DNA from 3 places in the Clostridium sp. AM42-4 genome. Region 3 is predicted to be linked to each of the others. Evidence: predicted binding sites of a transcription regulator. Region 3 holds the regulator's gene; each other region holds the start of a gene.

The links. Region 3 encodes Rex, which represses fermentation and respiration genes when NADH is low (regulators of the CRP and FNR family bind a similar motif). Its sites were predicted from a motif close to ATTGTTAANNNNTTAACAAT; they were not measured.
Region 1: the regulator Rex is predicted to act here: its motif matches at 2,717-2,736, upstream of DW922_RS04820 (DUF969 domain-containing protein).
Region 2: the regulator Rex is predicted to act here: its motif matches at 2,253-2,272, upstream of DW922_RS00140 (NAD(P)H-dependent oxidoreductase subunit E).

What each region holds. Positions count from the first base shown of each region.
Region 1 covers NZ_QUIK01000004.1:149,800-153,964, forward strand. Annotated here, with positions in the region: gene DW922_RS04810 (solute carrier family 23 protein) at 1-1,269, opposite strand, end outside; gene DW922_RS04815 (DegV family protein) at 1,713-2,558, opposite strand; gene DW922_RS04820 (DUF969 domain-containing protein) at 2,806-3,489, shown strand; gene DW922_RS04825 (DUF979 domain-containing protein) at 3,491-4,165, shown strand, end outside.
Region 2 covers NZ_QUIK01000001.1:27,207-31,371, forward strand. Annotated here, with positions in the region: gene DW922_RS00130 (SpoIIE family protein phosphatase) at 1-146, opposite strand, end outside; gene DW922_RS00135 ([Fe-Fe] hydrogenase large subunit C-terminal domain-containing protein) at 148-1,881, opposite strand; gene DW922_RS00140 (NAD(P)H-dependent oxidoreductase subunit E) at 1,884-2,123, opposite strand; tRNA gene DW922_RS00145 (tRNA-Pro) at 2,475-2,548, shown strand; tRNA gene DW922_RS00150 (tRNA-Glu) at 2,576-2,647, shown strand; tRNA gene DW922_RS00155 (tRNA-Gln) at 2,862-2,933, opposite strand; gene trpS (tryptophan--tRNA ligase) at 3,123-4,165, shown strand, end outside.
Region 3 covers NZ_QUIK01000003.1:101,932-106,096, reverse strand. Annotated here, with positions in the region: gene DW922_RS03295 (NAD(P)H-hydrate dehydratase) at 1-1,302, opposite strand, end outside; gene DW922_RS03290 (redox-sensing transcriptional repressor Rex) at 1,481-2,155, opposite strand; gene abc-f (ribosomal protection-like ABC-F family protein) at 2,333-4,165, shown strand, end outside.

The DNA of each region.
Region 1 (4,165 bases), on a different contig from region 3:
CGAACTTCCAAATACGGTGTTGATCCACGCCGGGATTCCAGGGCCCTGCAGGCATCCGGATACCTGGGTAATACCAACGCCAAGTGCTACTGACATACCAACTACGGTAGTCTTTCTTGCAGTCATGCCATCTTTGGTGAACAGACGCACACCGGTCATTGCGATCTGCGCAAATACGGAAAGCGTAGCGCCGCCGATTACACACTGCGGAATGGTGGTCAGTGCTGCAGAGAGGCCAGGAATCAGGCCTGCTACCAGAAGCACTGCTGCAGATACCGCGAAGATCACGCGGTTTACTACTTTGTTCATGGTTACGATGCCCACGTTCTGGCTGTAGGAAGCTGTCGGCAGTGCTCCGAAGAACGCGCCTACGATACTTGCAACACCCTGAACCAGGATACCGCCCTGAAGCTCATTGTCTGTCGGGACACGATCCATACCGCCTACGGTCGTAGAGGTAAGATCACCGATCGTCTGCACTGCATTGACTGCGTACACGATAGCCAGGGAAGCACAGGCTGCCGGAGCAAATTCAATTTTGAAGTGCATCAGCTGTGGGAATGCCACAACAGAGGTGGTATTCAGCACATTGGTGAAATCCACCATGCCCAGAAACAAAGATACTACATAACCAACGATGATACCGAAGAAAAGGGAACCCAGCTTCAAAACGCCCTTTGTAAAGTTGTTCAGGAATAAAACAACTGCAAATGTTAAAAGCGCAATGAACCAGTTCTTTAAACCACCGAATTCCGGATGTCCGGAACCGCCTGCCATATAACGGATTGCCGTCGGATACAGGGAAAGACCGATGGTAAAGATAACCGTACCGGTAACGATGTCCGGGAACAGTTTCCGGATCTGCTTTACAAAGACCGCGAAAACGATTGCGACAACACCGCCAACAATCTGCGCGCCCATAATCGCGCCAATGCCAAACTCACCGCCGATGGCAGTCAGAGTCGGTACGTAAGCAAAACTGGTACCCATGATAACCGGAAGTGCCGCACCAATTTTATGGAACAGCGGAAACAGCTGCAAAAATGTCGCCAGCGCGGTGAAAATAAGCGCTGCCTGGATCATCATGGTCTTCTCCTCATCGGTCAGACCGCATACCCCTGCGATGATCATGGACGGTGTGATAACACCGACGATTGCTGCCAGAACGTGTTGTAAACTTAACGGAATCAGCTTGGATGTTTCCGGTGCTTTTCCATAAAAGTCAAACAATACGTTCCCGTTTCCGGTTTCTTTTGTTTTCTCCTTCATGCTTTTTTTGAGGTACAAACGAACGGGACTGTTCATTCTGTCCGTAGCAACAAAAGAAACAGATATTCAGCTTGAGCAACGAGTCCGGCCCCCAACCAGACTTCAGTCCGTCTGCGCCTCCCCTCCTTACTTTTTTTTATTTTTGCTAAATATATTTTTGCTAACTTCATCATAACATATTATTAGGGAAATGCAAGTGTTTTATATAATTTTTTCTCAAATTCGTCTGTTTTTTTGTGCTCATTGTATACCAGCAACAGCCCGGATTGTTTTTTTTCGAGACATAACCTTACTTTTTGTACATTTTTCTACGATCAGCTTTTTTAATGGGGGAGATAAAAGAAAAAAAACAGGGGAAAAAGCTCCGGCAGACCAGTGGCTTCTTCGACCTGTTTTCTTATTTTTTTAATAACAGACAAAAATTGTATTATTTTGTTATGAATTTAACCAACTGCAAGGACAATTCCGCCGTCACCGGCATACACGGTTGCAACTCCGGCTGTATCTGTGATCACGATGTCCCGGTAATTGCCGCGTTTTTCCAGCTCTGCCTTCACCTGCAGCGCACGCTCCGGACAGTTCACGTGGGCGATCACCGCACGCTTTTCTTCCGGCTTTCCGGCACGTTTTGTAGCAAGCTCACACATACGGGCAAGGCCTTTTGCAATGCCACGCGCCTGATCCAGTTTAATAATAACGCCATGGTCTGCCCCCATGACCGGTTTGATATTTAATGCTGTCGCGAAAAATGCCTGCAGACCGGTGAGACGCCCATTCTTGCGCAGCGGCTCTAATGTATCGATGACAAAATACGTCTGCTGCTCATCGCGCATGGCCAGGATCCGCTTTGAGATTTCCTCAAAGCCAAGACCCTCCTCATACATATCGCAGATTGCAAGTGCCTCGTTGAGTTCCCCGGCTGAAGCCGATTCCGAATCGATGACAAGAATGTTCTTGCTTCCCACTCCATGCTCTTCCTCATAAAGCTGCTTTCCAAGCACTGCACTGTTATAAGTACCGCTCAAATGGCTGGACAGGGTAATGATATAAACATCATCTGCATCGCACTCACAGGCTTTCTTGAATGCCTCCGGAGAAGGACAGGCTGTCTTCGGGCAGTTTGGACTTGCCTTCACCATAGCAATAAATGCCTTCTGGTCAAATGTTTCATCGTCGATCACCATATGATCATCTACCTGAAGTGTCAGGGGAATCATTTCAAACCGCGGATCTTTTTTTAATTCCTCTGTCAGATCCAGGCAGCTGTCACCAAAAATCTTATAGCTCATATTCTTCCTCCGAATCCCGGCTGCCGTCCGTATCATTTACAGTCAGCAGCGTATACTCTATCTTACATGGTTTTTATTACTACTTATTATAGCATAGTTTACTGATAATGCAAGCAAGACCAGACATCCGAAAAATATCATTGTGACTTTTCCTTCCTTATGTTAAAATTTTAATATTGCTATGCACCCTGCTTCCCACACAGTCACATAGCACTTATAACATAAGGAGGATTTTTTCATGGAAGTTATCAAACTGATCGGTGTCCTGATCGTCATCGTCGGCTTTATCTTAAAGCTTGATACTCTTGCCGTTGTTGTCGTTGCCGGACTTGCGACTGGACTCGTAGCCGGTATGAGTCCGATGCAGATTCTTGACACACTCGGCACTGCATTCATCACGAACCGCACTGCCACCCTGTTCATTCTCACACTGCCGGTTATCGGTCTTTGTGAGCGAAACGGCTTAAAAGACAAGGCTGTGGACTTTATCACATCCTTAAAGAATGCAACAACCGGCCGCCTGATCGCCATCTGGCAGATCATCCGTACCATCGCCTCTGCATTTTCCCTTCGTATCGGCGGACATCCGCAGTTCATCCGCCCACTCATCAACCCAATGGCGCAGGCCGCTGCTGTGGTGCAATATGGCAAATTAGATGAGAAAACCGAGGATGCGATCAAGGGCATGTGTGCCGGCAGTGAAAACTACGGCAACTTCTTCGCACAGAACTGCTTCATGGGTTCATCTGGAACGCTTCTCATTGTCTCTACCTTATCGGAGCAGGGCTACCCGGTCGATGCCCTTCAGATTGCCGGACAGTCTGTTCCGGTCGCAGTACTTTCTGTGGTGGTAGGTGTGATCTACGCCCTGATCTTTGACCAGATCTTAAAACGCCGGTTCGCAGACCGGAAGAAACAGGAGGGAAAGTAATATGACCTGGACCGTAAGCACTATCGTTGCAGAAATCTTTTACTGCATCATCGGCCTTTTCTTCGTTTCCAACGGCGTTAAGGCATTAAAGGATCCGGACTGCGCTAAGCGTCATACCACTGCGCTGTTCTGGTTCATCCTGGCATTCACCTTCATCGTCGGAGCATATCTTCCGCGCTGGATCACCGGTGCCTGTGTGGTGCTGATGGCAGCACTCACCGCCTTCCGGCTGGTAGCTCCTTCCAAAAGCGATGTTCCAAGTGCCGGGGAAACCCGCAAGGCAGCTGACAAGATCGGTTACTCTGTATTTATCCCGCCGCTTACCCTGGCTGTCAGTGCAGTTCTGGTTGCAACCTTCTTAAAGGTTCTCGGTGCAAACAACGCCATCGGCATTTCCGGTGCGATCGCCCTGGTCGTAGCACTCCTGCTCTTTAAGACCAAGCCATCCTACGCAGTTACCGACGGAACCCGCCTGGTGGACAATGTCGGTGTCACCGGCATCCTGCCGCAGGTTCTGGCTGCACTTGGTTCCCTGTTCACCGCAGCAGGCGTCGGCGATGTCATCGCACACGGTGTCAGCGCAGTCATCCCGGCCGGCAACCTGTTCGCAGCAACCGCCGTTTACTGTATCGCCATGGCCCTCTTCACCATGATCATGGGCAACGGCTTTGCAGCC
Region 2 (4,165 bases), on a different contig from region 3:
ATATTCGCCTTTACGCCGCTTCCCATGCCGTCTGCCAGGATCATGATGTTAGAATCGTCTGTTTTTAACAGCTCGACCTTGTCCCCGCAGAGGACCTCCGAAAACTTATTCAGGCTTTTATAAGCAACATCTACGGTAATTGCCATTCTACTTACCTCCGTTGTCGCTTCCATCCTCCAGAAGGGATCTGCAAAGCTTCGTCAGCGTCGTCTTGGTCTCTGCCGTTGTCTCGCCGAGAAGGCCCGCGATCTCCTGGGCTACCATCATCTGCTTGTGGATGACCTTCTGCGCCAGATCGATGGTGTCTAGCTTGCGCTCATACTCCAGTCTGGCCTGCTCTTCCTCTTTCGTAATATCGATAAAGGTAGCAAGCACCACATTCTGCTCCGGTATGTATACAATATTCTGAAGCGTATCCAGCTTAAACTCTGGATAATGCACCTTTTTGCCGTGGATATTCTGGTGCGTATCGAACACCCACTGGAAATCCGACGGATCGATGAACTCGTAAAGGTACATCTGCAGTGCTTCCGCACGGGTCTTTCCAAAATATTTTTCGCCCACAGCAGAATACTCCAGAAGCTTCATATCTGCATCGACGATCAGGACCACATTCGGGGATGTCTCCATGACCAGATTCGCAAAGGACTTAGACTTCTCGTACATGAACGGGATGCACATGTCAAGCTCTGCCTTCTTCTGGTACACTGCAATGGCCTTTTCGCGGCAGGTCGGATACCCGCAGGCACCGCAGTTTAACTCATCGTCCGGACGCATCTTGCCAGTCTTTGCAAGAATATCGCGGATTTCTTCTTCGGAAGGAACCGGATCCTTTGGCGTGCGGTCCAGAAATACCTTGTGCAGGGATACTTCTTCCAGCAGCGGCTTTGTTTCCGCTTCCGGTACCGGGTCACGGGAAATCCGCTCTTCCATGTCGAGCTTCACCTTAAACCGTGAGATCGACTTATCATTTACAGTCGGCCCCTTGATGCAGCCCCCTGAGCACATGTTCATCTCAATGAAGCAGCCGGTGATCTCGCCGCGGACCATACTCTGGCACAGATCGATACAGTTGCTCTCCCCATGCACATAAAACTTGCGGTATTTGTCCTGCTTTTCCTCTGTGACCATAACCGAATTGATCACTCCACTGGTCACCGGATAGAGCCGGTTTACCCGCGGGTCCAGCCGCTCAAACGGCGTGTCCTCACAGTCTTCAATGACAATGTCTTCCTCATTCAGCCAGCGGCTGATGTCGTTGAAATTTAAAACGGCATCGACGCAGTCCGCATGGCGCGGATCTAACGCTTCCTGTTTTTTGGCAATGCAGGGACCTAAAAACACCACTTTCGTGTCGCTTCCCAGCTTCTGTTTGATCATGCGTCCATGCGCGATCATGGGAGAAACCACCGGGGCCAGATACGGAATCAGCTGCGGGTAATATTTCTCGATCAGCGCATTTACGCTTGGGCAGCAGGTACTGATGATATTTTCCATCGTCCCCTCAGAAAGCAGCCTTGCGTACTCCGCTGTCACCAGCGCAGCGCCCTCTGCGGTCTCACGCACATCGGTAAAGCCTAAACGCATGAGCGCGCAGCGCACCTGACCGATAGTATGGTATTTCAAAAGGCCCATGTAAGATGGCGCAATGGAAACAACGACCTTCTCCCCCGCCTCGATCATATCTTTTACCCTTCCAAGATCACTGACCAGTGTCTTGGCAGACTGGGGGCAGATCTGCAGACAGCGCCCGCATAAAATACAGTTGTCCGGCATGATCTCCGCACGGCCGTCCTTTACCATGATGGCTTTGACTTCGCAGTTTCGCACACACTTGTAACAGTGACGGCATTTTGTAGCTTTAAAGTCAATGATCGCCATGCTTACAGCCTCCCTAAAATTTCCTTTGCAAAGAAGTCATCGGTTGTTTCCGGCTTTAAGGAGAATAATTCCCCGTCTACCGTCACGCAGACACCATTTACACAGTTTCCGCTGCAGAATGCTCCGTTTAAATCTACCTTATCCGAAACACCATGCTCTTTTACCAGCTCCTGAAGACGCTGGATGATCTCTCTGGATCCCTTTAAGTGACATGCACTTCCAATACAGATCGTAACTCTCATAACTCAATCCTCCAAACTTGTTCGTACTGACCCATGGATTCTGGTTCACAAATCCATTAAAACATATGACTTACACGAATGCGCATAACACTCCTGTTTTCTGTGCATACTATAGGTTTATTTTCTCATATTGATACATTTTTATCAATTAGCAAATTGCATAAAATGGGAAAAATACGTGTTTTTTCTTTCATACACGGCATGGATTTCCCTTTTTCTTTTTTCCCCTGCCCGTTTCACACTTTTCAGCAGCAAAAAACCGCTTCCAAAAAAAGATAAAATTTTTTTCAAATTTTTTCAAAAAAGTGCTTGCATTATTTTTCAAAAGGTGCTATATTATTGGAGTCGCTTCGAGGCGTGGCTCAGTTTGGTAGAGCGCTGCGTTCGGGACGCAGAGGTCGCAAGTTCGAATCTTGTCGCCTCGACTCACTTCAGGTTTTACCTGAAGGAATGGCCTCATGGTCAAGCGGTTAAGACGACGCCCTCTCACGGCGTAAACTCGGGTTCGATTCCCGATGAGGTCATAGAATCAAGAATCAAAGCGAGAAAACACCAGAGCAAATGTTCTGGTGTTTTTTGTTTACTGCTCTCACTTCAAAACAAATATTCTCATACACTTCATGTATACAGCAATAAAATTTTTTCACTGAAACTTCCACTTGTGAAGATTATGAAGAGCACACAAAAAAGACGAGAGAACCTTCCATATAGGTAAAAGTTTTCTCGTCTTTTTTGTAGCTGGGCCAGCGGGATTCGAACCCTCGAGTGCAGGAGTCAAAGTCCTGTGCCTTACCGCTTGGCGATGGCCCAATCATTTATACGAATATAAACGCCTGTCTATTATATCTGATTCCAGCCAAAAAAGCAATAGCTTTGCATTCCAAATTCGGAAAATCCCCTCCCGAAACCTTCGATTCAGTTGACGTGCCCCACGGAAAGAATTATAATAGAAGAATCAGCGGCTGAGCCGCACAAAGAATAAAGGAGTCCATATCATTTATGAAACAGATCATTCTGACCGGCGACCGTCCTACCGGCCGCCTTCATGTTGGCCACTATGTTGGCTCATTAAAAGAGCGTGTCAGACTGCAGAACTCCGGCAAATTTGATGAAATCTACATCATGATCGCCGATGCGCAGGCTTTGACCGACAACGCAGAACACCCGGAGAAAGTCCGCGACAACATCATCCAGGTTGCGCTTGACTACCTGGCTTGCGGTCTGGATCCGGAGAAATCCACTATTTTCATCCAGTCCATGGTTCCACAGCTGACCGAGCTGAGCTTCTATTACATGAACCTGGTTACCGTTTCCCGCCTTCAGAGAAACCCAACCGTAAAATCCGAAATCAAAATGCGTAATTTCGAGGCAAGCATCCCGGTCGGCTTCTTCACCTACCCGATCAGCCAGGCTGCAGACATCACCGCATTCAAGGCAACCTCCGTACCGGCTGGCGAAGACCAGATGCCGATGATCGAGCAGTGCCGCGAGATCGTGCACAAATTCAACTCTGTATACGGTGAGACTCTGGTTGAGCCGCAGATCATCCTTCCGCAGAACCAGGCATGCCTGCGTCTGCCAGGTATCGATGGCAAGGCAAAAATGAGTAAATCCCTCGGAAACTGCATCTACTTATCCGATGAGCCAGAGGATATCCGCAAAAAGATCATGTCCATGTTCACCGACCCGAACCACCTTCGTGTGGAAGATCCGGGACAGGTTGAGGGCAACCCGGTATTTATCTACCTCGATGCATTCTGCCGTCCGGAGCATTTCGCAGAGTTCCTGCCGGATTACAACAACCTGGACGAGCTGAAAGACCACTACCGCCGCGGCGGCCTTGGCGATGTCAAGGTCAAGAAGTTCTTAAACAATGTGATCCAGGCTGAGCTGGCTCCGATCCGTGAGCGCAGAAAAGACTGGGAGCAGCGTCTTCCGGATGTTTACGACATTCTGGCAGAGGGCAGCAAGCGTGCAGAGGCAACTGCTGCAAAGACTCTGGCCGATGTACGCCACTCCATGAAGATCGATTACTTCGAGAA
Region 3 (4,165 bases):
CCAGGCATTTCCATCCTTATCGGTTATGACAGTTACCGCATCCTTCAGCACACAGATGGTTCCATACCGCGCGCTGTAGGCTCTTGCCTGCTCTAACGGTTCCTTCTTGATACCGGCTGCCGAAACCGATACCAGACGGCTCATTTCCCCGATGTGGGGCGTTATGATGATATTCTCTGTAAAATAACGTGTCAGGTACGGATGGGATGCCACACAGTTTAAGCCGTCTGCATCGAGCACGATCGGCACATAGGCATCGGAAAGCACCGTCTCCAGAAGATATTCCGTGTATGGTTCCTGCCCCAGGCCCGGTCCCGCCACGATCACATCCGCCCAGGCACAGGCATCCTCCAGGATTTTCTGCATGGTTTCCTCATTGTCAGGATCATAACAGGAAACGATCGCCTCTGGAAGCTGTGTCTGCAGGATCTGGCGGTTTTCTGGCACTGTCAGGACTTTCACAAGTCCCGCACCTGTGCGGTAAGCGCCTAATGCCGAAAAATAAGCTGCCCCGCTCATTCCACGGCTTCCTGCAAGGATCAGCACCTTGCCAAAGGTTCCCTTATTTCCATCCGGCCTGCGCACAGGCAGCTGATTAAGATCCTCCGGGGTCAGGATCTTTGCATCCCATCCCGCTTTTTGAAGGCTGATTTCCGGAAAACCAATATCGGCAACGGTCAGTCTGCCTGCATACTGCTTTCCCGGATAAAGGAGCAGGCCGGTTTTTGCGTAGCCAAAGGTTACCGTCACATCGGCCCTGAAGGCAATGCCCATCACCTCACCGGTACTTCCATGAATCCCGGAGGGCGTGTCTACCGCGATCACGGAAGCATTCCATTTCTGCCTCAGTCTCTCCAGCGTTTCTAAAACCTGTCTGTATGCCCCAGTAATCTCCCTGCCAAGCCCGATTCCAAACAAGGCATCCAGAATGATATCATATGGCTCACTTTCATATGTTTCCTCTGTAACCTGCACAAGCTGCAGCTTTTGCGCGATCCGCTTTTGTGCTTTCATCTCTTCCGAATCGTGCTCCGGGTTTCCCGCAAAGAACAGGCGGACTTCATAGCCGCGCCCCTGCAGGATACGCCCTGCTGCAACCCCGTCTGCACCATTGTTCCCGGTTCCGCAGGCCACCAGGATCCGCGCACGCTTTCCCAGCCCCCGCTCATCTGCCATGCACACTGCTGCCTCTGCAACTGCAAGCGCAGCACGCTCCATAAGGACCATGGACGGGATTCCGATTCCCTGTATGGTATTTTGGTCAACAGCCTTCATCTGCTGTGCCGTTACTGCATAATCCACTATTTCTGCCTCCTTGCAACAGCCACAGAACCTGCCCGCAGCACGCCAAACTGCTGTTTTTGTGCTGCCAAAACAGCAACAGCAAAAGCCGGCAGGCACGATAACTTTCCTTATCCCTGCCTGCCGGCTCTTTTTCATTGCTGCTCACGCGTGCGTGCCCAGCAACGAGATCCTGCCGTTACGCTTCGCTCTGTGCCTTTTTCTTTTCCTCTTCCAGCTTGCGGTCCTGCATGCTGCACACCCGGTAAGACAGGCGCATGAGACTTTCTGAAAGGTGGACGTTCTCAACAACGACGTCTTCCGGTACATTTAAGTCTACATGGGCAAAATTCCAGATTGCCTTGATCCCGGCATTTACCAGACGGTCTGCGATTTCCGGTGCCTTTGTCTTTGGGATCGTCAGTGCCGCCATCTGGACATCGTTATCCTTGATGAACTGCTCCAGATCATCGACACCGCGGATCTCAATACCGCGCACCACAAGACCGATCAGTCTTGGATTGATATCGAACATTCCTTTGATGATAAATCCACGCTTCTCGAAATTTGCGTAATTTGCGATTGCCTGCCCCAAGTTACCGGCACCAATGATGATCAGGTTATGCTGACGGTCGATCCCAAGAATCTTTCCGATCTCTGTATACAGGTATTTCACGTTGTAGCCGTATCCCTGCTGTCCAAACCCACCGAAATTATTTAAGTCCTGACGGATCTGGGAAGCGGTAACCTTCATCCGGGTACTCAGTTCGTTGGATGAGATACGCTCGACACCTGATTCCAAAAGCTCTCCGAGGTAACGGTAATACCGCGGAAGCCTTGTAATAACTGCTTTGGATATCTCTCTGTTTTCCATGCTGCACATCTCCTATACGTAAACTATTGGATTCTATTATAACCGTTTGCGAAATCTATGTCAATGTTCAAACAATTCCTGAACAAAAAATACACAGAAAGCCCTTTACAAGTGCCAAAAACCTATATTATACTTGATAAGTCTTATAGTAGAAAATGTAACGAAATGGAGTTATTTATGATTTTATCATGTAATCACATCAGCAAAGCATTCGGTACAGATGAGATTCTGTCCGAGGTTTCCTTCCATATAGAAGACCAGGAAAAGGCCTCCATTGTCGGGATCAACGGGGCCGGGAAATCCACCCTGCTAAAGATCATCGTAGGCGAGCTTGCCGCCGATTCCGGCGAGGTTGTACTGGCAAAGGGAAAAACGCTCGGTTATCTGGCCCAGCATCAGGATCTGGACAGCAGCCGTACCATCTATGAAGAATTAAAAGAGGTCAAACAGCCCATCATCGACATGGAGCTCGATATCCGCGATCTGGAGATCCGCATGCAGCATGCCACCGGCGAGGAATTAGAACAGATGCTTTCTGCATACAGCCGTTTAAGCCATACCTTTGAGCTGGAAAACGGCTATGCATGGCAGAGCGAGTTAACCGGCGTCTTAAAGGGCCTGGGCTTTACCGAGGATGAATTTAACAAATCTGTCTCCACGCTTTCCGGCGGACAGAAAACCCGTGTTTCCCTTGGTAAGCTCTTACTCTCCCGCCCGGACATCATCCTGCTCGATGAGCCGACCAACCACCTGGATATGGAATCCATCGCTTGGCTGGAGACCTATCTTTTAAACTATAACGGGGCAGTCATCATCGTTGCCCATGACCGGTATTTCTTAAACCGCGTAGTCACAAAGGTCGTGGAGCTCGAGATGGGGCATGCATCGGTTTACCTTGGCAACTACACCGCCTACAGCGAGAAAAAGGCCATGATCCGCGCTGCCCAGATGAAGGCCTGGTTAAACCAGCAGCAGGAGATCAGGCATCAGGAGGAGGTCATTACCAAGTTAAAATCCTTCAACCGCGAAAAGTCCATCAAGCGTGCTGAAAGCCGCGAAAAGATGCTCTCTAAGATCCAGGTTCTGGACAAGCCTGCAGAGATCCAGGACGAGATGCGCATCAGCCTGGAGCCGCATATCGTCAGCGGAAACGATGTCCTTACCGTTCGCGATCTGGACAAATCCTTCGGCAGCACTCACCTGTTCTCCCATGTCGATATGGATATCAAGCGTGGGGAGCGGGTTGCCATCATCGGAAATAACGGAACCGGAAAAACCACTATTTTAAAGATCATCAACGGCCTGCTTCCGGCCGATTCCGGCACGATTACCCTCGGCTCGAAGGTACATATCGGCTATTATGACCAGGAACACCATGTCCTTCATATGGAAAAGACTGTATTTGAGGAGGTTTCAGACGCTTACCCAAATCTGACCAACACCCAGATCCGCAACATTCTTGCCGCATTTTTATTTACCGGTGACGATGTATTTAAGCGTATCTCCGATCTAAGCGGTGGAGAACGCGGACGCGTTTCCCTCGCAAAGCTCATGCTTTCCGAAGCCAATTTTCTCATCCTCGATGAGCCGACCAACCATCTGGACATTACCTCCAAGGAAATTCTGGAAAACGCATTGAAAAACTATACCGGAACCGTGCTTTACGTTTCCCACGACCGTTACTTCATCAACCAGACCGCTACCCGGATCCTGGAGCTGACCGGACAAACCTTCTTGAATTACATTGGCAATTACGATTACTATCTGGAAAAGAAGGATCTGATGAAGGAATTATATGTTGCTCCGGTGCATGCAGGAGCTGCTGACGCATCGCTGGCAGACTCCCAGCATCTTGTGCAAAGGGACCGCGCTATCGGCACTGCTGCCGCAAATGGAAAATTAAAAGCCACCGGTGTCCCGGAGGCACAAAAAGGCACTGCTGAAAGCGAGGTCAAGCTGGACTGGAAGGCACAAAAGGAAGAACAGGCCCGCATCCGCAAGCGCCAGAAT